Regions from separate parts of the Paenibacillus diazotrophicus genome, predicted to be linked through region 3. Evidence: a T-box and tRNA genes for the amino acid it is inferred to sense, from the RefSeq annotation. Region 3 holds a T-box; the other regions hold tRNA genes.
What was found. A T-box is a leader RNA that pairs with one kind of tRNA and senses whether it is charged. The one in region 3 lies ahead of leuS (leucine--tRNA ligase), so its partner is inferred to be a tRNA-Leu.
Positions count from the first base shown of each region.

Region 1: it has a tRNA-Leu gene. The T-box ahead of leuS (leucine--tRNA ligase) is inferred to sense a tRNA for this amino acid. The anticodon was not compared.
Region 2: it has a tRNA-Leu gene. The T-box ahead of leuS (leucine--tRNA ligase) is inferred to sense a tRNA for this amino acid. The anticodon was not compared.
Region 4: it has a tRNA-Leu gene. The T-box ahead of leuS (leucine--tRNA ligase) is inferred to sense a tRNA for this amino acid. The anticodon was not compared.

Region 1 is NZ_JBGJZN010000007.1:280,641-285,737, reverse strand. It holds gene ACAN54_RS24050 (alpha-glucuronidase family glycosyl hydrolase) at 1-1,748, opposite strand, end outside; gene ACAN54_RS24045 (ABC transporter substrate-binding protein) at 1,820-3,148, opposite strand; tRNA gene ACAN54_RS24040 (tRNA-Leu) at 3,524-3,609, opposite strand; gene ACAN54_RS24035 (YhjD family protein) at 3,858-4,229, shown strand; gene ACAN54_RS24030 (hypothetical protein) at 4,290-4,469, opposite strand; gene ACAN54_RS24025 (M15 family metallopeptidase) at 4,474-5,097, opposite strand, start outside.
Region 2 is NZ_JBGJZN010000001.1:2,253,035-2,258,131, reverse strand. It holds gene ACAN54_RS10360 (xanthine phosphoribosyltransferase) at 1-216, shown strand, start outside; gene ACAN54_RS10355 (hypothetical protein) at 321-638, shown strand; gene ACAN54_RS10350 (hypothetical protein) at 754-972, shown strand; gene ACAN54_RS10345 (YhjD family protein) at 1,041-1,496, opposite strand; tRNA gene ACAN54_RS10340 (tRNA-Leu) at 1,676-1,759, shown strand; gene ACAN54_RS10335 (GNAT family N-acetyltransferase) at 1,909-2,820, shown strand; gene ACAN54_RS10330 (response regulator transcription factor) at 2,902-4,566, shown strand; gene ACAN54_RS10325 (cache domain-containing sensor histidine kinase) at 4,622-5,097, shown strand, end outside.
Region 3 is NZ_JBGJZN010000007.1:68,935-74,031, reverse strand. It holds gene comER (late competence protein ComER) at 1-57, shown strand, start outside; gene leuS (leucine--tRNA ligase) at 158-2,611, opposite strand; T-box leader at 3,091-3,355, opposite strand; gene ACAN54_RS23005 (AI-2E family transporter) at 3,510-4,577, opposite strand; gene bglS (beta-glucanase) at 4,775-5,097, shown strand, end outside.
Region 4 is NZ_JBGJZN010000004.1:17,354-22,450, forward strand. It holds gene ACAN54_RS17030 (CgeB family protein) at 1-861, opposite strand, end outside; gene ACAN54_RS17035 (hypothetical protein) at 969-1,403, shown strand; tRNA gene ACAN54_RS17040 (tRNA-Leu) at 1,585-1,668, shown strand; gene ACAN54_RS17045 (helix-turn-helix transcriptional regulator) at 1,734-2,645, opposite strand; gene ACAN54_RS17050 (alpha-mannosidase) at 2,804-5,097, shown strand, end outside.

The DNA.
Region 1 (5,097 bases), 210 kb from region 3:
TTGATAGAGGCATATTGAGAGGTATAGCCGGTTCCGGTTGCAGAGGTGCGGTCAACCCCAATACCATAGCAGTCTGCGAAGTGATAAGTGCCCCACATCGAATATTCATATCCATCCACATTCGGGCCGTAGTGATGGTCAGGATTGACCATAAACCCGACACCCAGCGGGGCTGTATATGATTCATAGATTTCCCAGGAGTTCATAAGGATGTCTAGTAGGGTCTGAACCAGCAGCTCATTGGTGCCAAAGGTGAGCGTAATCCATTCTATAGCAATTTTTTCGGCAGACATCTCCGGATTCCAGGCCAGACGGCCATAACCGAACAGATTAGCCTGTGCCAGCAAATGGCCCGTCCAATTGATGTCATTTCCGATATTGGAGACGGCGGCAAAACCGCTGTAGGCATTGCCGTGAACCTTTCCGCCCACAATGCGTTTGATCGTAGTCCCTTCCCCTTGAAGATGTGTATCAAAGTTCAAAATCTCTTTCCACTGGGGCACCAGATAGCACACATGCCGCTGCTGACCGGTATATTCCTGAGCGATCTGGAACTCGATCACTTGATTCGTATGCGGCATGGCTCCCAGCAGAGGAGATACAGGCTCTCTAACCTGAAAGTCAATCGGCCCATTCTTCACCTGAAGAATGACATTGTCCATGAAACGTCCATCCAGCGGCTGAAAATGATCATAGGCTGCCCTTGCCCGGTCCGTTGTACGGTCCCGCCAGTCCTGCTTGCAGTTATATACGAAGCAGCGCCAGATGACGATACCGCCATGCGGCTTCAACGCTTCAGCCAGCATATTGGCGCCATCGGCATGATCTCTTCCATAGGTGAATGGCCCCGGCCGGTTCTCCGAATCGGCCTTAACCAGAAAACCTCCGAAGTCAGGAATGGCTGCATATACTTCGGACGCCGTAGCATTCCACCATTCACGCACACTAGAGTCCAGCGGATCTGCCGATGACAGACCGCCGATCTCAAGGGTGCTGGCATAATTGATACTCAGGAACAGCTTGATGGCATACGCGCGGAAGATAGCGGCCAGCTCCGCCACATCTGGCAGGAATTCCGTTAACAGACGGCTCTCCACCTGATGAACATTTACATTGTTAATCGCGATGGCGTTGATTCCGCTGGAGGCCAGCAGGCGGGCATAATCCTGGATACGCTGACGATTACTGGTTACCCGGTTATCTTCATAAAATATGGATTTGCCGGCATATCCCCGCTCCACACTACCATCCATATTGTCCCACTGATTGATCATGCGCAGCTGATTGATAGGGTTCTCCACGATATTTAAATGCTGGACAGAGCCCCCCATCCCCATGATCCGAAGGAGGTGAAATACACCGTATAATATACCTGCGGAGGTGACTGCTCCGATAGCTATATTACCGGTAAGGCTATCCGTGTGTATCGCGTAGCCCTCCGCTTGGATAGTCCCCCTCACTTCTCCACTGAATACTCTATCTATCTCCGATCCATTCCCGAAGGTTCCTAGCATCACACAAGGAGTTGTCCCTATTTCCCTTGAGATGGAGACATTCCTCCCTGTGATTGCCTCTAAGCCTTGAGTCAGCTCGTTCACTGCGGATCGGATAATAACATCATCCTGCTCCACAGCCACAATATGATCATATACCGCATATTGATCTGCTTTTGCCCCCGTAGTGACTCGGCGGTACTGCAGCCAGGCCAGATATCCGCCCTCCGGGTGATGCCACACAGAATTACTCATTGATATCATCCTTCCATGACCAATATAAATTAAGACCCGGAACAAGGTTGTTCCGGGCTTTGATTCCTGATTTATTTTTCGTAAGATTGCGCTGCTTCTTTCAACTGATCAAAGGCTTTCTCCGGTGTGACCTTTCCAAAGCTAAGCTGATCCCGGACAAGAACCCAGTCTTTGTCAACAAAGTTCGTCCAGCCCCCTGCTCCGGCCGACCAGGTCTGACCATCCTTTTCAGTAGCGCGGAGGAGTCCTAATCCAACCTTATCCAGATCACTCATACTTGCTTCGAGAGCAGCGGAAATTTCCTTATTGGCCGGCAGACCGCGGAAGGTTTTCAGAGTATTTCCCGCTTCCTGATCATTCACAAACCAATTGATGAATTTTTTAGCCTCTTCTGCATGCTTGGAGGTTTTGGAGACGGACAGGTACATGGACGGTTTGAGCCATCCGCCCGCTTGTTCTGCACGCGGCATAGTGACAAGGGCATAAGCACCTGGTTTTATACTGTCCCAAGTCCCCAAGTTATTAGAGAAGCTGTACCGGAATAACACTTTGCCCGCTGCCATCAAGTCCATTTGCGGATCATTTTCCTTATCGGATGCATTTACGTCTGCTGGAGGAACCAGTCCATCCTTGCGTAGCTCTTCAAATTTCTTGGTCCATTCTAAGAAGGTAGCCTGATCCACATTGAAGTGGCCATCATCAGTGATAACTTGACCTTTACCTCTGGCATATTGGTAGGCTGAATACATAAAATAGTTGCCTGCATAGTCCAGGGTAAAATATTGTCCTCCAGGGAGCTTGGATTTGGATTCCTTGGCCAAGGCGAAGAAGTCATCCCATGTCCATCCATTAGCCGGATTCGCAATCCCGAGCTTATCCATAGCGGCTTTGTCATACACCATACCAAAGGCTACCGAACCCAGAGGAACAGCATATTGCTTGCCGTCAAGCTGGCCACCGGCCAGCAATTTCTCATCGAATTTACTTACATCAACCTCAGGTGCCAGCTCAGCTAATTGATTACGGGACATCCAGTCCGGCATCCAGCCCGGATCCAGCTGAATGATATCTGGTGCATTGTTAGCTGCAGCCTGAGTCGATAATTTGTCCAAGTAGCCATCCATACCGGAATACTCCGGCTCAAAGGTAACATTAGGATTATTCTTCGTGTACAAATCCAGTGCAGCCAGGGTTGCCTCGTGACGCGGCTGTGATCCCCACCACATAATCCGCAGCTTGACCGGTTCATTGCTTGGTGCAGCCGTTGCGGCAGAATTAGTGCCAGCAGGCTCTGCAGTCTTTTCCGCATTATTATTGGTCCCGCCACCACCGCATGCTGCCATCGTCCCAAGCACGGCTGTCATGGCCAATACTGAAAGAGAACGCTTCCATTTCAACATCTTTAACCCTCCAATTGAATCTGTATTATCTTGCTATACCGTTATACTAACAATTATAAATAGAAGTTCATATGAGAGCGATGCACGATTTGTTATAAAATCTCACGAAAAAAAGATCCAGTCGCATCCGCCGACAATGCTCTTCCCGCTCTCGTCCGAAATGCCGGTAATCCTCTCATACACGGGATTTCAGACCTTCGCTAGACTGTTATTAAACAAGAAGATTACCTCACGAAATTTGTACAGGCATCATTTCGAGCATACCGGAGACCCTGTATCTACAGAAAAAGGGGCAGTATTAGCAAAATAGTAGCAAACCGATTAAAAACAAATAAGGGTTCCAGCTCGTATGAGCTGGAACCCTTATTCTACTACTGCCGAGGACGGGGGTCGAACCCGTACGGTACTCACGTACCGCAGGATTTTAAGTCCTGTGCGTCTGCCTGTTCCGCCACCCCGGCATGATAACAGCGTTGTTAACGCGTTTTCTTACGTTTTCCCTACGCGTTTTATTCGTCCCTACGCATGGGATACGAACCGACAAACGGAATGCTACACGTTAGCAAGCGCGCTTTATTCGTTTACCGAACGAATCTGATCATACCACGCGGCCAGCCGCCATGTCAATGCGCAAATAAATACGCTTGTATGAACGTGTTTCCTGCGCTATAATACGAACATATATTCGTATTAGAACGGAGGCCTCTCAATGAACGCAGTACCCGCAGAAATCACAGAAGATGACCGCAGCCTAATAAAACCCTACGTAATCCTGCCGCTGGTGCAAGCGGCATTTGAACGGGATTCACGCGTATTCCTCACGCTACGGACACCGGACCCCTACGTTGACTGGCTTAACGCGGCCCGAGAACGGTTATCGAACGAAGCGAAGGCGGTTAGGGCGCAGGCCCATCGTCGCGGCGTAAAAATAACGGAACAGCAACGCGTAAATGGTACGCTGTTAGTTCGCTATCAGTGCCGGGGCTACTTCGGAGATATGGCGCTTGAGGACGCAGAAATTGCGGAGGAGGCAGCCGGCTTCATGCGGAGATTATTGGCGTTTGAGAACGCTGAGGTATAACGCAAAATAAGCGCAGCCCTCACGGATGTTACTCCGTAAAGACTGCGCCTCCTCACTACGTTACTTCTCGTCCGCCGGGAACGTTTTGTAAATACCGACGCCGATAATCGCATAGCTTACGATATCAACGGCCGCCTGGTATACGCCGGCTTCCGGGGCCACACCGTACTTAACGAGTAGTTGATACGCGAGCCCTGCGACCGCTGCGATAAATACCGGATTCAATAAACGCTTTTTCATTATATTACGCTCCCCTATTCGTTTTAGTTTTGATGCTTGCGGTCTTACTTTCGTTATCCCACGTGATGGCCGCGCCAAGCTTATCGGATACCTCGCGCAATGGAACGTATACGGCTCCGTCGATAAGTACGCCGTCATTCGCCTTGCATCCGTCAATGATTACGCTCGCTTTATTTACGATCACGTCTACCGCCTCCTGTTTCGGATTAATCAACGTTAAGACTGCGTCTGTCTGCGCCTGTGTCGGACATTTCCCCGCGCGAAAATCTGCGGTAGATAGTCCGAATGTCATCTCGAAATGTGGCGCGTCATATATCGATTTGAAGTCGCCGCCCCACGCAAAGCCGAGCGCCTTCGCCAGCGCGACCACTTCGTTCCAATCCGCTAGGCCGTCGCGATCTCCGTCTAACTTCGTATCCCATGATACCGTGCGCCCGTCATTCGTAAGCAGCGCGAAATCAATCGCTACGCCGAAGTTGTGATTCGAGTGGCCGCCGCGCGCATTCGTGACTACGTTACCAGGCTTCGTGCGCCCCTGCTCATATAGCGCATTTTGCTCCGCGAATGTCCGTAAACCCTGCGTAATCACGATCGGAATGCCGGCCGCGTATGAACGGTCGATGAGCGC
Region 2 (5,097 bases), on a different contig from region 3:
GTGCTGTTCATTGACGATATTATCGCAAATGGCGACGCCGCACGCGGCCTTATCAAAATCATTCAGCGCTCCGGTGCCGAACTGGTCGGACTTGGTGTAGTGGTGGAGAAAAGCTTTCAGGCAGGGGCCAGAACCATCCGGGAGCAGGGTATCCGACTGGAGTCCCTTGTCCGGATTATGTCTCTTAGTGAAGGAACCATTGTCTTTGACGAATAAAGGGTGACAATTATAGGAACTTAGCCTATTTTAAAAACAACTGCTTTTCACTCTATAAGTTTTCCTTTATAATAAAATTTAGACATGAGAGAGGAGGCGTCACAATGGGGAAAGAACCGGTGACAGAGCAATTTTTTATTGATAAACTAACCGAGGCCAAGGATCACTTCGAGCGTGCGCTGGATTGCAAACATACGGAATTCGACGATCTGTATCCCTATATGATTGAACATCCTCAGTTTTTCTGGTACAAACGTTACGTCGCTTGGTCTGAACTTTTGACGATCACAAGTTTGTGTGAAGAACTGTCTTTCAACTGGAGACAGACATTCACTGATCATCAGGTAGAATATTTGGAACAACGTGTGATGTCCGCTAAAGTTCTTGACTTCTGGTTTGAGAAGAATGAAGCACTGATATAGAACTTCATACGATATAAAGATAGATCCACATGTAACTAGACCCGAATGATTACTCATTTGGGTCTTTTTCACGGATAGATCAGGCAAGAATGTATGGAAAGGAGATTTGATCTTCATGATTAGTGACGAACAGCTGGATGCTTACCGGGTTTCTGGAGAGAAGATCCGCGTTGTACGCGACGCTTTGGAGAGCAATGATGTGAAAGGTATTGTGCTCGCCTGGGACGAGTCTCAGGTGATGATACGCCGTCCCAATAAGCGGGTAGTGAAGCTTGACCGCAACTATATATTCCAGCGCTTTGCCGAACCTAGACAAGAGCCGGAGAACGTATAATTTATAAACACTAGCAAGAACAGCCCCCTCCATAGCGGAGGGGGCTGTTCTTATGATAAGTAAAGGACTTATATGGATAACGCCATCTGTTCCACAGTATCTTCCCGGGGGAGAACAGTAAGCTCAGGCGCCAGACCGAGATAGGCGCGCATGCGCAGCATCATTTCATTACGGAATCCGGGCCATGGGATATTCATCTCGCCAACATAACCCCGGCAAGAATACTCGGCTTCTACTCCCCGTTGATCCTGGCGGATAGTGGTGATCTTCAGATGATGGGAAGTAAGCTCACGGGTGACCTCCTGGAGCATAAGCGAAGTCTTCTTGGTTGCGCCGGATACCAGCTCCATATACAGCTGTGGGGTCTTGAACAATCCGCTCTTGCCGATGACCCGGCAATCGCGTTCAAATACTTTATGAATGAACGTTAGCAGCAAATAGCTTCTGACAAGGGACTTTTCGTCTTTGGTTATATCTTCTGGGATTGTTGGTGTATATAGTGGAGTTTTCTTGGTAGTCGCCATATAAATCACCTCATTTATAGTATGCGAACCTTTGTTCTCATTATACATCGTATTCACAAATAAAAGCAATATTTAACCAAAAATTTATGTATTAAAATAATTGCGGAAATATTGTTGACTTTCTCATCTTCAGATGATATGATCTATCTTGTGACTGCGCAAGAAAGTCATTAGAATATGCGGTCATGGCGGAATTGGCAGACGCGCTGGCTTCAGGTGCCAGTGATAGCAATATCGTGGAGGTTCGAGTCCTCTTGACCGCATCATGGTTTACACAAGCATCCCTTCTTTTGAAGGGATGCTTGTTTTTTTATGCCCGAATGCTCATATAATTGTTTTTTACTCTTTTCGGTTCACTGAACTTCTGATATCTTATAGAAGCCATATAATGGACGGGAAGGGTGCATATTACATGAAGATTGAAGCGTTAAGCCAGGAGAGAAGGAACGAGTTTTTGGACTTTTGCCGGAAGCACCGGCCGGATATTGATGATTCCTTTTTATATGAAGAGCAGCTTGCCGAGTTTGAACTGTCCGACGAGAACCCTACCTATGTGGCCATCAATGAGCAGGGATCGCTGGTTGCAGCCGCTTCACTGATTTTGAATGACTATAACCGGAGGGGACGGAAAGGCCAATTCCGGATTTTTCAGGCGGATACAGCTGAACATGCCATCTACCGGGAGTTGTTACAAGCTGTTCTACGGCATACGGCCGGCCTGGATAAGCTGAATATCTTCGTGCCAACAGTCAATACAAGAGAGACGCAGAATATACTGGCTGCCGGTTTTGCCGTGGAGCGTTATTCCTATTTGCTTGTACGGGATGAAGAATCTGTTCCTGATCTCAGCTTGCCTAACGGATACGACATTAAGGCTTTTCGGCCTGGAATCGATGAGCCTGTCTGGTGCGGGGTGAGAAATGCCGGATTTGCCAAACTGAAAGGCAGTGAAACACCGGCCACACCGGAAATGGTCACTCAGATGATCTCCCGCAAGAGCTACATTGAAGGCGGCCTCATGATCCTGTACCATAACGGGCTTGCTGTGGGTGTTGTCCGTGGAGCAGACGATGATTACCAAGGATCACCGATCATGAACATTGGGCCACTGGCTGTACTTCCGGAGTATCAAGGACAAGGACTGGGGAAAATTCTGCTGAGGGCGGCATTGCGGTTCGCCAAAGATCATTCCTATACGCAGACGGTATTGTGTGTAAATGCGGAAAATGATCGTGCCCAGGCACTTTATATTGGAGAGGGCTTCAAGCAGGTAGAGGCTGCGGCTTGCTTTGCCTTTGATTTGACAGCTAAAGATCAGAAATGATGAAGCGCCCGGGAGACTGGGCGTTTTACTTTTTTTAGGAAACTGACAGGATAACTAACGGGAACAGAAAGGAACATTTCAATGAAAACACTGGTCATAGTGGATGATGAGCCGTCTGTACTGAACGGTCTACGGAACTATGTGAACTGGGCAGCGCAGGGAATTGAGCTTATTGGAACAGCGGATGATGGGGATGCGGGACTCGAGCTGATCAAGGAGCTGAAACCGGATATCGTATTGACGGACGTGCAAATGCCGGCAATGGATGGAATCCGGATGGCAGCGGAGGTGCGCACCGTGCTGCCTTTCGCCAAGATTGTGTTCATTAGCGGTCATAATGACGCCGATTATTTGCGGTCTGCACTTCAAATCCATGCGGTAGATTACCTTCTGAAGCCCATACGCCGCAAAGAGCTTGCCGCTGTTATGGGCAAAGTTACAGAGTCGCTTGATGCAGAAGCCCGGGAACGAAGCCGGGTGAAAGAGATGCAGGTGAAACTGGCGCAGAGCCTGCCGCTGCTGCGCGAGAAGTTTCTTCTGTCCGTCATCAGCGACAGCATCCATCCGGCACATATCCGGGAGAAGCTGGAGTTCCTGGATTTGCCGCTGTTATCTGCAAGCGATTACATCATCATGGTTATTATGATTGATGACGTACCGCAAGTAATGGATACCCGGAGTGAACAGGACAAGCAACTGTTGTCCTATACGGTGCTGAATATTATTCAGGAATTAATCGACAAACAGATGAGGGGCATCACCTTTGAGAAGCAGCCCGGAGAATATGTAGGGATTCTGCTTACACCGGAGCTGAAGAAAGGGGATACCGATGAGACTGAGGAGACTGAGGAGCTTGAGGAGGATCAGTCCCCAGAGCAGGAGCTGCTCTTACTGGCGGAATCCATTCGCAGCAATCTGCGGCAATGGCTGAAGCTCAGCGTGACCATCGGGGTGGGCGAGGGAGTGAGCAGTCTGTCGGAGCTGCCGTCGTCCTATAAGCAGGCAAGAGGTGCGGCTGACCAGAAATGGTATCTGGGCAAAAACCGTATCCTGACTATGGATAAGCTGGAGACCGGTGATTATCTGCAGTACCGGTACGAAGCGGAGTGGGGTGAACGGGTGCTCTCGGCATTGAGATCGGGGGACTCAGAGCGGACATTGAGTGAGCTGGAGTGTATTTTTGCGCAGCTGGCCCAGAATCGCCGGCATGGTTCCCGTTACGCCCAGAACGTCAGTCTGCACCTGATCCTGCAGTCCGGGCAGGTCATGCTTGAGCTGAACGGGATGACAGAAGAGTGGGAGCAGAAGGAAATGGAGGCCTGGAAGCAGGTCATGCGCCAGGAAACGATGCGGGATTTGCTCCAGTATACCGCTGAATATCTGCAGGAGGTATGTGAGTACTCTCTTTTGAAGCGCAGTGGAAAGTCCAGTGACGTTATTGAACGGGTGCGCGTGCTGATCAGGCAGAGATATGCGGAGAATCTAAGCGCAGCCGACATCGCCGGAGGCGTATATCTCAGCCCTACCTATGTCCGGCTGCTGTTCAAGCAGGAAACTGGAGAAACCTTATTTGAATATCTAACCAAAGTGCGGATTGAACAGGCCAAAGAATTGCTGAAGAATCCACAGAATAAGTTATACGAGGTCTGTTATGCGGTGGGCTATACCGATCCCAGCCACTTTAGCAAGCTGTTCAAAAAAATGACCGGAAGTACACCAAGTGCATTCAGGGAGCTGCATAAATGAGTATGGCGTCTGAAATCATGCTGGTACAAACCGGGCAGACCGGGAGGGCTACACGATGACAAAGTTCTGGGCATATCTTACCGGTTTAAGTCAGGGGATACTTGCTGCGAGAAAATGGCTATTTGCTTATGTCCTGCTCATTCTTCTACCCGTTTCCATTATGCTGGGCTCCTTCTATCAGCGCTCCAATGACATGCTGGAGAAAGAGGTGACCCGGACGATGCAGCTTACGCTGAAGCAAGCGGGCATGAACCTGTCCTATAAGCTGAACCATATCCGCGACAGCAGCAATTCTGTTTTCATGAACCAGATTCTGTATGACAACCTGCTGCAAAAAGATAAGATAACCGACCAGCTGGGACAGATCAAGGAGCTGCGTAATCTGGCCGAAACTGCCCAGGAGAATCAGGATATTTTCCGTCTGCGGTTTTTTGCCGAAGCTTCCAGGATATATGGTGGAGACCGGATTAATCTGTATCCGTTAACGGATATGAATAAGTACCCCTGGTATGAAGCTGTGAAGGAAGCTGG
Region 3 (5,097 bases):
AAGCTGGACACATTATTCGGTCAGGGCGACATCGTTCAAGGTCCGCTCGACCACTAGAGTTCCTCCTCAGGGCAGGAAACTGGTATTCGGATGCTTCAAACAACAAAGCCCGCAGCACGGATGACTCCGTTGCTGCGGGCAGAATTGCGTTCTTCGCTTAACCCACTACTATATTAACCAGCTTGCCGGGAACCGCGATGATCTTGCGTACCGCTTTACCCTCGACGGCTGCCTTCACATTTGGAAGGGACAGCGCATGGTTCTGCATATCTTCCTGACCCATATCCTGCGGGATCAGTGCGCGCTGTACGATTTTACCATTCACCTGAACAACGATTTCTACTTCGGCATCTACAGTCAGCGCTTCATCATAAGCCGGCCAAGCCACATAGCTGACGCTGCCTTCATGACCCAGCAGCTGCCACAGTTCCTCTGCGATATGCGGAGCAAGCGGCGACAGCATCTGTACGAAATGCTCTGCTGCTTCGGTGGACAAGGTCTCCTGTTTATAAGCATCGTTAATGAAAATCATCAGTTGGCTGATCGCCGTATTGAAGCGCAGATGTTCGAAGTCCTCCGTGACCTTCTTGATTGTCTTGTGCCAGGTCCGTTTGAACTCATCGCTGCCACCGTCTGCGGTAACTTTGGTGCTGAGACTGCCGTCTTCATTCACGAACAGGCGCCATACACGGGACAGGAAGCGGTGGATACCTTCCACACCTTTTTCATTCCATGGTTTCGTCGCTTCCAGCGGCCCCATGAACATTTCATAGACACGCAGGGTATCCGCGCCATAAGCTTCTACAATTTCATCCGGGTTAATAACATTGCCGCGCGACTTGCTCATCTTCTCATTGTTATTGCCCAGAATCATGCCTTGATTCACCAGCTTATGGAATGGTTCCTTCGTATCCACCACACCGATGTCGTACAGAACCTTATGCCAGAAGCGTGCGTACAGCAGATGGAGTACCGCATGCTCGGCACCGCCGATGTACAGGTCAACGGGCAGCCATTGCTTCTGCTTCTCCGCTGAACACAGCTCCTGATCGTTCCGCGGATCAATGTAACGCAGATAGTACCAGCAGCTGCCAGCCCATTGCGGCATGGTATTGGTCTCGCGGCGTGCCTTCATGCCGGTCTCCGGATCAATCGTTTCGACCCACTCCGTCACATTGGCCAGCGGAGATTCTCCTGTGCCTGAAGGGCGGATAGAATCTACTTCCGGCAGCAGCAGCGGCAGCTGATCTACAGGGACCGTCTTCATTGTACCGTCTTCGAGGTGCAGAATCGGAATCGGTTCGCCCCAATAGCGTTGACGGCTGAAGAGCCAGTCGCGCAGGCGGTAGGTTACTTTGCCTTTGCCGCTGCCTTTTTCTTCGAGCCAGGTGATCATCTTCGCAATGGCTTCTTTATTGTCCAGACCGTTCAGGAAGTCGGAATTCACATGGGGTCCGTCCCCGCTGTAAGCCTCTTCTTCGACATTGCCGCCCTGCACAACTTCGATAATCTTCAGACCAAACTGCTTGGCGAATTCCCAGTCGCGGGTATCATGTCCCGGCACCGCCATAATCGCTCCCGTACCATAACCGGCAAGCACATAATCAGCGATCCAGATCGGCACCTGTGCACCATTCACCGGGTTGACAGCATAAGCACCCGTGAAGACACCGGATTTCTCCTTGGCCAGATCCGTACGTTCCAGGTCGCTCTTACGCGAAGCCTTCTCGCGGTATTCTGCTACAGCCGCCTTCTGTTCTTCTGTCGTAATGAGATCAACCAGCTTATGCTCCGGAGCCAGCACACAATAGCTTGCACCGAACAAGGTGTCGGGACGGGTAGTGAACACCTCCAGGCTGGCATCATGACCTTCAATCGCAAAAATCACTTCAGCTCCAGTAGACTTTCCAATCCAGTTGCGCTGCATATCCTTGATGCTTTCTTCCCAGTCCAGCTCTTCCAGATCCTCAAGCAGGCGTTCAGCATATTCGGTGATTTTCAGAATCCACTGGCGCATCGGTCTGCGGACCACTGGATGGCCTCCGCGCTCGCTTTTTCCGTCGATGACTTCTTCGTTGGCCAGAACCGTCCCCAGTGCTTCACACCAGTTGACCGATACCTCTGCCACATAGGCCAAACCGCGGTTGTACAGCTGGATGAAAATCCACTGTGTCCATTTGTAATACTCGGGATCGGTTGTACTGATCTCACGGTCCCAGTCATAGGAGAAACCCAGGGATTTGATCTGCCGGCGGAAATTATCAATGTTCTTTACTGTGATCTCGCGGGGATGTTGACCGGTATCCATCGCATACTGTTCAGCCGGAAGTCCGAAGGCATCCCAGCCCATCGGGTGCAGCACATTGTAGCCGCGCATCCGTTTGTAGCGGGAGACAATGTCTGTCGCCGTGTAGCCTTCCGGGTGGCCTACGTGCAGCCCTGCGCCTGAAGGATACGGGAACATATCCAGCGCGTAGAATTTCGGTTTGTTTGCCTCTTCAACGGTCTTGAATGTCTTGTTCTCATCCCAGAACTTCTGCCATTTCGGCTCAATGACCTGGGCACGGTAGCCTGTGGCGGCTGTAGCATTTGCTGCTTTGTTGTCGCTCATTGTATGCTCCTCCTTGGAGTGTTGCTTATCTAGTTAAAGCTGCTGCGCTTAAAAAATTTTAGGGAATGAACTCCACTACAAAAAAGTTTTGGGCTTCCGCCCGCTGTTATACTCGGATTTCTTGATTTGAACTGCGCTTCGAGGTAGAAATCCGAGAATAGCGTATGCTTCCGATGTGAGCTTTCCTGCGGAAAGCTTTCAGGCGGCCACTGACGTTGCTCCAGCTCCAAAATTTTTCTCCATTCCGTTTCCCTGTAACTTTTATAAATCCACCCGTTTGGCCTGCCGGGCAGCAAAGTCCAAGAATCCGCTCAGAATTCGCTGTTCCGCTAAACATGGTCCCAATACCCAAGTGGAAACGGCTTCGCCGTCCTTTAAGGACGGTATCCGTTTCAGCGAGAAATATAAGGATGATTTATAGCGTGAAACCTATACATCCTTATATTCGCAAAAAAACCTCCCATCCCTAGCGTATTATCGCTAGGGACGAGAGGTTTGAATTCCCGTGGTACCACCCTAGTTAGCGGCTGGATATGCTTTACCTGCCACTCACTTTGACACCCTGTAACGGGGGTGAATCGACGACGGTTCACACGCGGGCTTCAAGCTTCAGCTTGCGGCTCCTGCGGCTTAACGCCGTTACTCCGAGGTGAGTTCATTCTTCTCCGTTAACCGGCTCGCACCCTGCGCCGGCTCTCTGCAATAACGGTCTCACGAATTAATGATCCTCTTCATCGCACTGCTATACTTACTGATGGTTAATCAGTAATATTCACCACATTATATACAAAAGAAGCAGGTACAGTCAATGATTTCCCCTAATCGGCGCCAGACGGCCCTTAACCCAGCACCATTCCCCGACTTTACGTAATTGTCTCACGTTCGTTCTTACAGGTTCCTACACCGGCTTACGCCGTATATAATACGCGAGAAAATGCTGAATCACTACTTTACCGGCTGCAAAAACCGGTACCGCCAGGATCAGACCAATCATTCCGGCGACTTCACCACCCACCAGCAGCGCAAAAATAATCAGCAGCGGGTGCAGATGCAGCCGCCGTCCCACCACTTGGGGCGAAATAACGTTGCTCTCCAGCATCTGGCACAGGGTGTTAACCACTGCTACGAGCAGCACAAGGCGAAACGAGAGGGTCGAAGCCATAACAATCGCGGGCGCTGCACCGAGAAACGGGCCCATGTATGGAACGATATTGAACACTGCCACCACACAAGCAAACAGCAGTGCATAGGGCATGCCGATAATTGCATAACCGATGTACGCCAGTACCCCTATAATCAGGCAGACCAAAAACTGGCCCCGGATATAATTACCGAGCGCATCGTCAATATCTTTAAGCAGCTTCACCATGGACTTGCGGCGCGAGCGTGGCAGACAAGCAACAACGGTCCGTTCAAATACATCGAAATCCTTAAGAATGTAGAAAACCAGAAAAGGCACGATAAACGCATTGAATAGTAGACCAATGGTAGTACCAATATTATCGAGAAAATGGGAGATCCCTGCCGCCAGACGATTTTCCAGCTGAAAAAACCAGTTGTTCATGCCCATCTCGACACCAGGAGGAATCAGTCTGGTATTCATATTACGCATGAGCCCCTGTGCATGCAGAGTCATCTCCGGCAGATGCTCGTTCAATTCTTCAAGCTGCTCGATGAACATAGGAATCAGATTAATGGCAATGACAGCGAGCGAGGTCAGGAATACGGCATAGATGAGCAGTACGGCAACACTGCGCGGCATTTTTCTCCCGGCGAGCATACTCACTACGGGATTCAACACATATGAGATAATCATAGCTGCCAGAAATGGAGCAAGGATGGCCTTGAGAAAGACGAAAACTCCCATCAGCATCGGACGGAGGAGCCACACGAAATATAATATGATCAAGGCAAGCAGTACTCCGATCATCCGGCGGAACCATTTACTTTGGGACCATTGCTCCATGTTAACCCTCCTGATCGTATTCAGCCAAAGACAGGCATACGATATCAGTATGTGTGTGAGGATGGCAAAATACTCTTGTTGCCCAACAAAAATTGCTTTTTTGTTATCCCGCTTCAGAAGTTGGTATGGTGGCCTGAATCGGCATTGGTTACAATTTACATGTAAAACGCTTTCATTTCGAGGAGGGATGTTTTTATATGAAAAAGTTGAGCAAATTTTGCGGTGCAGGTCTAACTTTGCTGCTTGCCGGATTGCTGGCGGGTGCTCCGTCTGTATCGGCGGCTACTGTCTTTTATGAACCGCTAACCTACTTCAATTCCGCAACCTGGCAAAAAGCCGACGGCTATTCTAATGGCGGTATGTTTAACTGCACCTGGCGCGCTAACAATATTTCGTTTACCAGCGGAGGACAGCTTCGCCTTGCACTCACCAGTTCAAGTTACAATAAATTTGACGGGGCAGAATACCGTTCTACTAACAAGTATGGCTACGGAAAATATGAGGTCAGCATGATGCCGGC
Region 4 (5,097 bases), on a different contig from region 3:
CATATAATAATGAATCTTCTCAAGTAAATCATTCTTATCTTTGAAAGAAACCATTTCCTTGCCTTCCTCAAAATGTTTCCCCAGCTCTTCCTTATAATCCATAAGTTGAAAGGCTTCACAACTGGCAGCATCAAAGGTTCGATTGTTGATACTTTTGGCAATCACACCGATACGGTTTTTGTTGTATTTCTCATCAGAAGGACGATGGATATTTAGAACGATTTTTGAACCATTATAATAATTCACAACCGTTTCGGGCTTTACCCAGGCATTCACTACATGTAAATTCCGATTCCGATTTTTCCATTTATTATAATGTTGTGCCCATCCTCTCCCGACGATTTGGATACGGTAGTCTGTTCTCGTTAACAGGAATTCTATAAGTTCAATTCGATTGCTATAGGGTACTCCTACTAAACAGATATCACTTGTAAACTCTTCAGAGACGGGTGTGGAATGAAATACCTCCGGGTCTGTTCCTAGCGGAAGATGATAGACATATGGATGTCCAAGTCTTTGATATTGTTCTACTGCAGCTTGGTCGATGGTGAAAATGTAGTCGAAATAAGGGATAAGCGGTAAAGTCCAATCCATATAATATGGATCTTCCGTCATCCAAATGGCCGACTTTACGTCAGCTTGTTGCAAGAATTCCAATATGGGTCTGGAGATCTTCAATCCGGTCATGGCTACAATAAGATTAGGCTGCAAGGTTTGTGTCATGAGTTTTAATGCAGTTATATCATGGTTTAATGTAAATATTTCACAGTAGTGGCCTGCATTCTGAAATGCTGTTATAACACGTTGTTCGAAAAAGGAATAAATGGCTCTAAAACCTGAAGTAATAAAAATGATTTTCACATTTCTTCCTCCCTTGTACAGGTAAGAGTTTTTAGTTCATAGGACAATGTACAAACACTTAATAATTTATGCCATATGATGATTAATAAATAATTGGAGGTGAACAAATGTCACATGTCTTAGTTGAATTTGCTAGAAGCTCCCAGACAAACCTGGACAATGGGGTGAGTATTCCCATTAATGCATCCCCAACGTTGATATTAGAATTTGGTATTAATGTTCCGACTGCAACTAACATCATAGAACTTCATACGACAGTAGGTTGGGAGGTGATAAACGTTTTTACTACACCCCCGGATCAACCCAAGCTCTCTCTTCAAATCCGTTTGGATGGAGTCGTTGTCAGTAGTGCTGAGCAAGGGGCTATCTCAAACGATGAAGAAGCACCGCTGTCAATGACCACCTCGTTCCAGTCGATTCTTGCAAATTTATCTGTTGGATTTCATGTCATTCAAGTGTTTGCCTCAAACCCGGAGGATCTCCAAGGGGATGTAACAATAACCGGCCCAGCCCACATTTCTGCAAAAGTATACGCGCCTTAATAGAAAAAAACTCCTTTTGTAGAAGGCTTCCTTCTACGAGAGGAGTTTTTTCTAATATACTATTCATCTGTATGGCAGCATATGCTAAGTAGTTGAACATGAAAACATCATTTCATAAAAAAAATATTGCCCTCCCACCAGATTCATGATATATTACTTCTTGCGTTGCATTTCTTAATTTGCGGTCATGGCGGAATTGGCAGACGCGCTGGCTTCAGGTGCCAGTGGTAGCAATATCGTGGAGGTTCGAGTCCTCTTGACCGCATAACAACACAAAAGCTTCTGTACTGCTCATCCGGGCAGCGCAGAAGCTTTTTTGGTATGTTTTGTCTAGTAAGACAGCGCGGTTGAGGCTGAATGGGATGAGGTCTGCTGCTTGCGAAACCCGGAGGGAGATATGCCGCTCAGCTTATGGAATACCCGGTTAAACTGGGAGAAGCTGTTGAAGCCGCACTGTTCGGCGATTACGGAAATCTTCAGCCGGGTGCTGATCAACATCTGCTGGGCATTGCGGACACGTATCATTTGGATATACTCGGTCAGTGTAGAGCCGGTAACCGACTTGAACTGATGGGATAAATAATAAGAGCTGATGTAGAACTCCCTGGAGATCGAATCCAGAGACAGTTCGCTGCTGAAGTGACTGTGGATGTATGCAGTAACTGAATATATTTTTTGCATAGTGGAATTCCCTACTTCCTCCAGGACATAGCTGTTTCGCTCTCTTTGCTGGTACAGGGCACACAGAAATTGCTGAAACAAACTGTGAACCCATACAGGATTCAGGGGGGAGGCGCCGTGTGATAAGGTGAAGATCGAGTTCAGGGGATCAAACACAGCTCTCCGTGACTCGCCACTCAAACGGTAGATAGGCACTTCCTCTTCAAAAGAGAGAAACATATTTTTGTAAGCGGTTTCTAATCCAGGTATATTCTTGGGCATAGCGAAGTTAATGATCAGTCTCTTGTGGGGCGGACCTACCGGATATTGTGTCTTGTGCAGACGGTGCGGACGAAGCAGAACGATATCATATTGCTGAAGAGCATACGCATTCCCTTCGATCATATGGGTCGCTCTGGAATCCATTAAGATATGAATCTCATAAAAATCATGAAAATGCTGAAATTCCATATTGATGTCGTGGGACCGCTGGTCATAATCAAAGTAATAAAACAGCGAATCAGCCGGTGTATTAATGCTTACGCTATATCCTTGCTCATACAACAAGTCGCTATCGAGCATGTCCTGTCGCCGCCTTAGTCTGTAAGATGCCCTTATTATAAATCCAGAAAAGCAATATATGCAATATAAATGGGGGATAACAGCAAATATAACGTAGTTTTTGAGGGGAGGGATTTGCTATATTGACAGTATGAAAGCGGATACAAGGAGTGAAGATAATGTTTTTGACAGAAGAAAAGCTGATCCGGCGTCAGACGGAGATTGGAAAGTACAGATACCGCAGGCTGCTGGAGATTGAAGAACTGGAATTCGCAGAGGATGAAGACGGGGCTAACGGTGTGTATCCGGAGGCTGTCACCTTTGATGGCAAGATCAAGCTGCAGGAGCACTGGCGCGGGCGTGACCGTTATGTCTGGTTGCGTACGGTGGTCGAGATGCCTATAAGTAAACCGGGCTTCAAAATAGCCGGAAGATTTGATTTTGGCAAGTCGGGGAGCTTCAATAACTCCGGGTTTGAATCCCTGCTGTTTGTGAACGGGGAGCCTTATCAGGGTGTGGATAACAACCACAGGGAGGTTATCTTTGGGCCGGAGCTAAGCGGGCAGACCGTGGAGCTGGTTTTCCGGCTGTGGTCAGGCCTTGAGGGCGGAGGCCCTGCGGTTATTCAGGATCACCGGATTAGCGAGGCGATGATTGGTTACCTGGATGAAACGATTGATGATCTGTGCTATCTGTCGCAGGCGGCGCTGGACACGTACCGGTATCTGGGCAGTGACCAGCCGGAGAAGCAATGGCTCAAAAAAGCACTGAACGACGCCTTCCGTGAAATTGACTGGTCTGAACCTGGTTCAGAGGCCCATGAAATGTCGCTGTACCGTGCCGGGGCCAGCTTGAACCATGCTGTGGATGCTATGCCCAAAACCTTTGATGTGACGGTTACAGCCGTTGGCCATACCCATATTGATGTTGCATGGCTGTGGCAGCTCAAGCATACACGGGAGAAAATAGCCCGGTCCTTCTCTACCGTACTGCGGTTGATGGAGGAGTTCCCGGAATATCAGTTCCTGCAGACACAGCCGCAACTATACGACTATCTGAAACGTGATTACCCTGAACTGTTCGGGAAGATTTCAGACAAAATCAAGGAAGGCCGCTGGGAAGCTGAAGGAGCCATGTGGCTGGAGTCGGATTGTAACATCCCGTCCGGTGAATCACTGGTCCGCCAGATTGTGGCGGGCAAACGCTACTTCCGGGAAGAGTTCGGCATCGAGAGCAAGTATTTGTGGCTGCCGGATGTATTCGGATACAGCTGGGCTTTGCCGCAGATTTTACGCAAGTCGGGGATTTCGACCTTCATGACAACCAAAATTAGCTGGAACCAGTTCAACCGGATGCCGCATGATACGTTCTGGTGGCGCGGGCTGGACGGTTCCGAAATATTGACGCACTTCATTACCACCTCGGAGAAGAACGGAGATGCGTACACATACAACGGCCGGATGACAGCCGCAATGCTGCGCGGGATCTGGAATTCGTATCAGGACAAGGAGATCAATGATAATCTGCTGTTCACTTATGGCTGGGGTGATGGAGGCGGCGGGCCTACACGGGAAATGCTGGAGCTTCGGCGGCGGTTCGATAAGCTTCCAGGGATCCCCAAGCTGGAGATGGGGAGCGCAGGAGCGTATTTTGACGGGCTGCATGAACGGATCGAAAATTCGGATGCCTATGTGCATACCTGGAATGGCGAGTTATATTTTGAATGCCACAGGGGGACATATACCTCTCAGGCCAAGAACAAAAAATACAACCGGCGGCTGGAATTGCTGCTACGGGATGCAGAGTGGCTGCATACGCTCACCAGTGTCCGGCGAGGTGATCTTGCAACCGGTTACCCTGCGGAAGAGCTCAGAGGGATATGGGAAATCCTCCTCCGCAACCAATTCCATGATATTATCCCCGGCTCATCGATTAAAGAGGTATACGAGGATAGTGACCTTGAATATGCAGAAGGAGAGGCGCGGTCGCTGGCTTTAATTAACGGCTGCGGTGAAAAGGGAGAGCGGACGGAAGGACAAGGAAGTCTTACCCTGCTGAACAGCTCCATCTGGGATCGTCCACGGTATGCTGAGTTACCGGGTGGAACAGCGAGTAATGCTGTCATCTGTGATACGGCCGGGCAACCTCTGGAGCAGCAGCGTACAGCAGACGGGGGAAGGCTTGTGTATATTCCTTCTGTACCTGCTCTTGGTACGGCTGTTCTGCAATATGGCCAGGGGGAACTGGCTATTGCCCGCTCGGAGGAAGAATCACCGCTGGCTGATGCTGCCGGCAACCGCCTGACAACACCTCTGGTTGAGGTGGCCTGGAATGACCAGGGACATTTCACCTCGATCTATGATCGCCGGAACGGCCGTGAGCTCCTGGCACCTGGAAAGCGCGGCAATGTGCTTCAGGTGTTCGAGGACAAACCGCTGGATTTTGAAGCCTGGGATATTGATATTTTCTACCA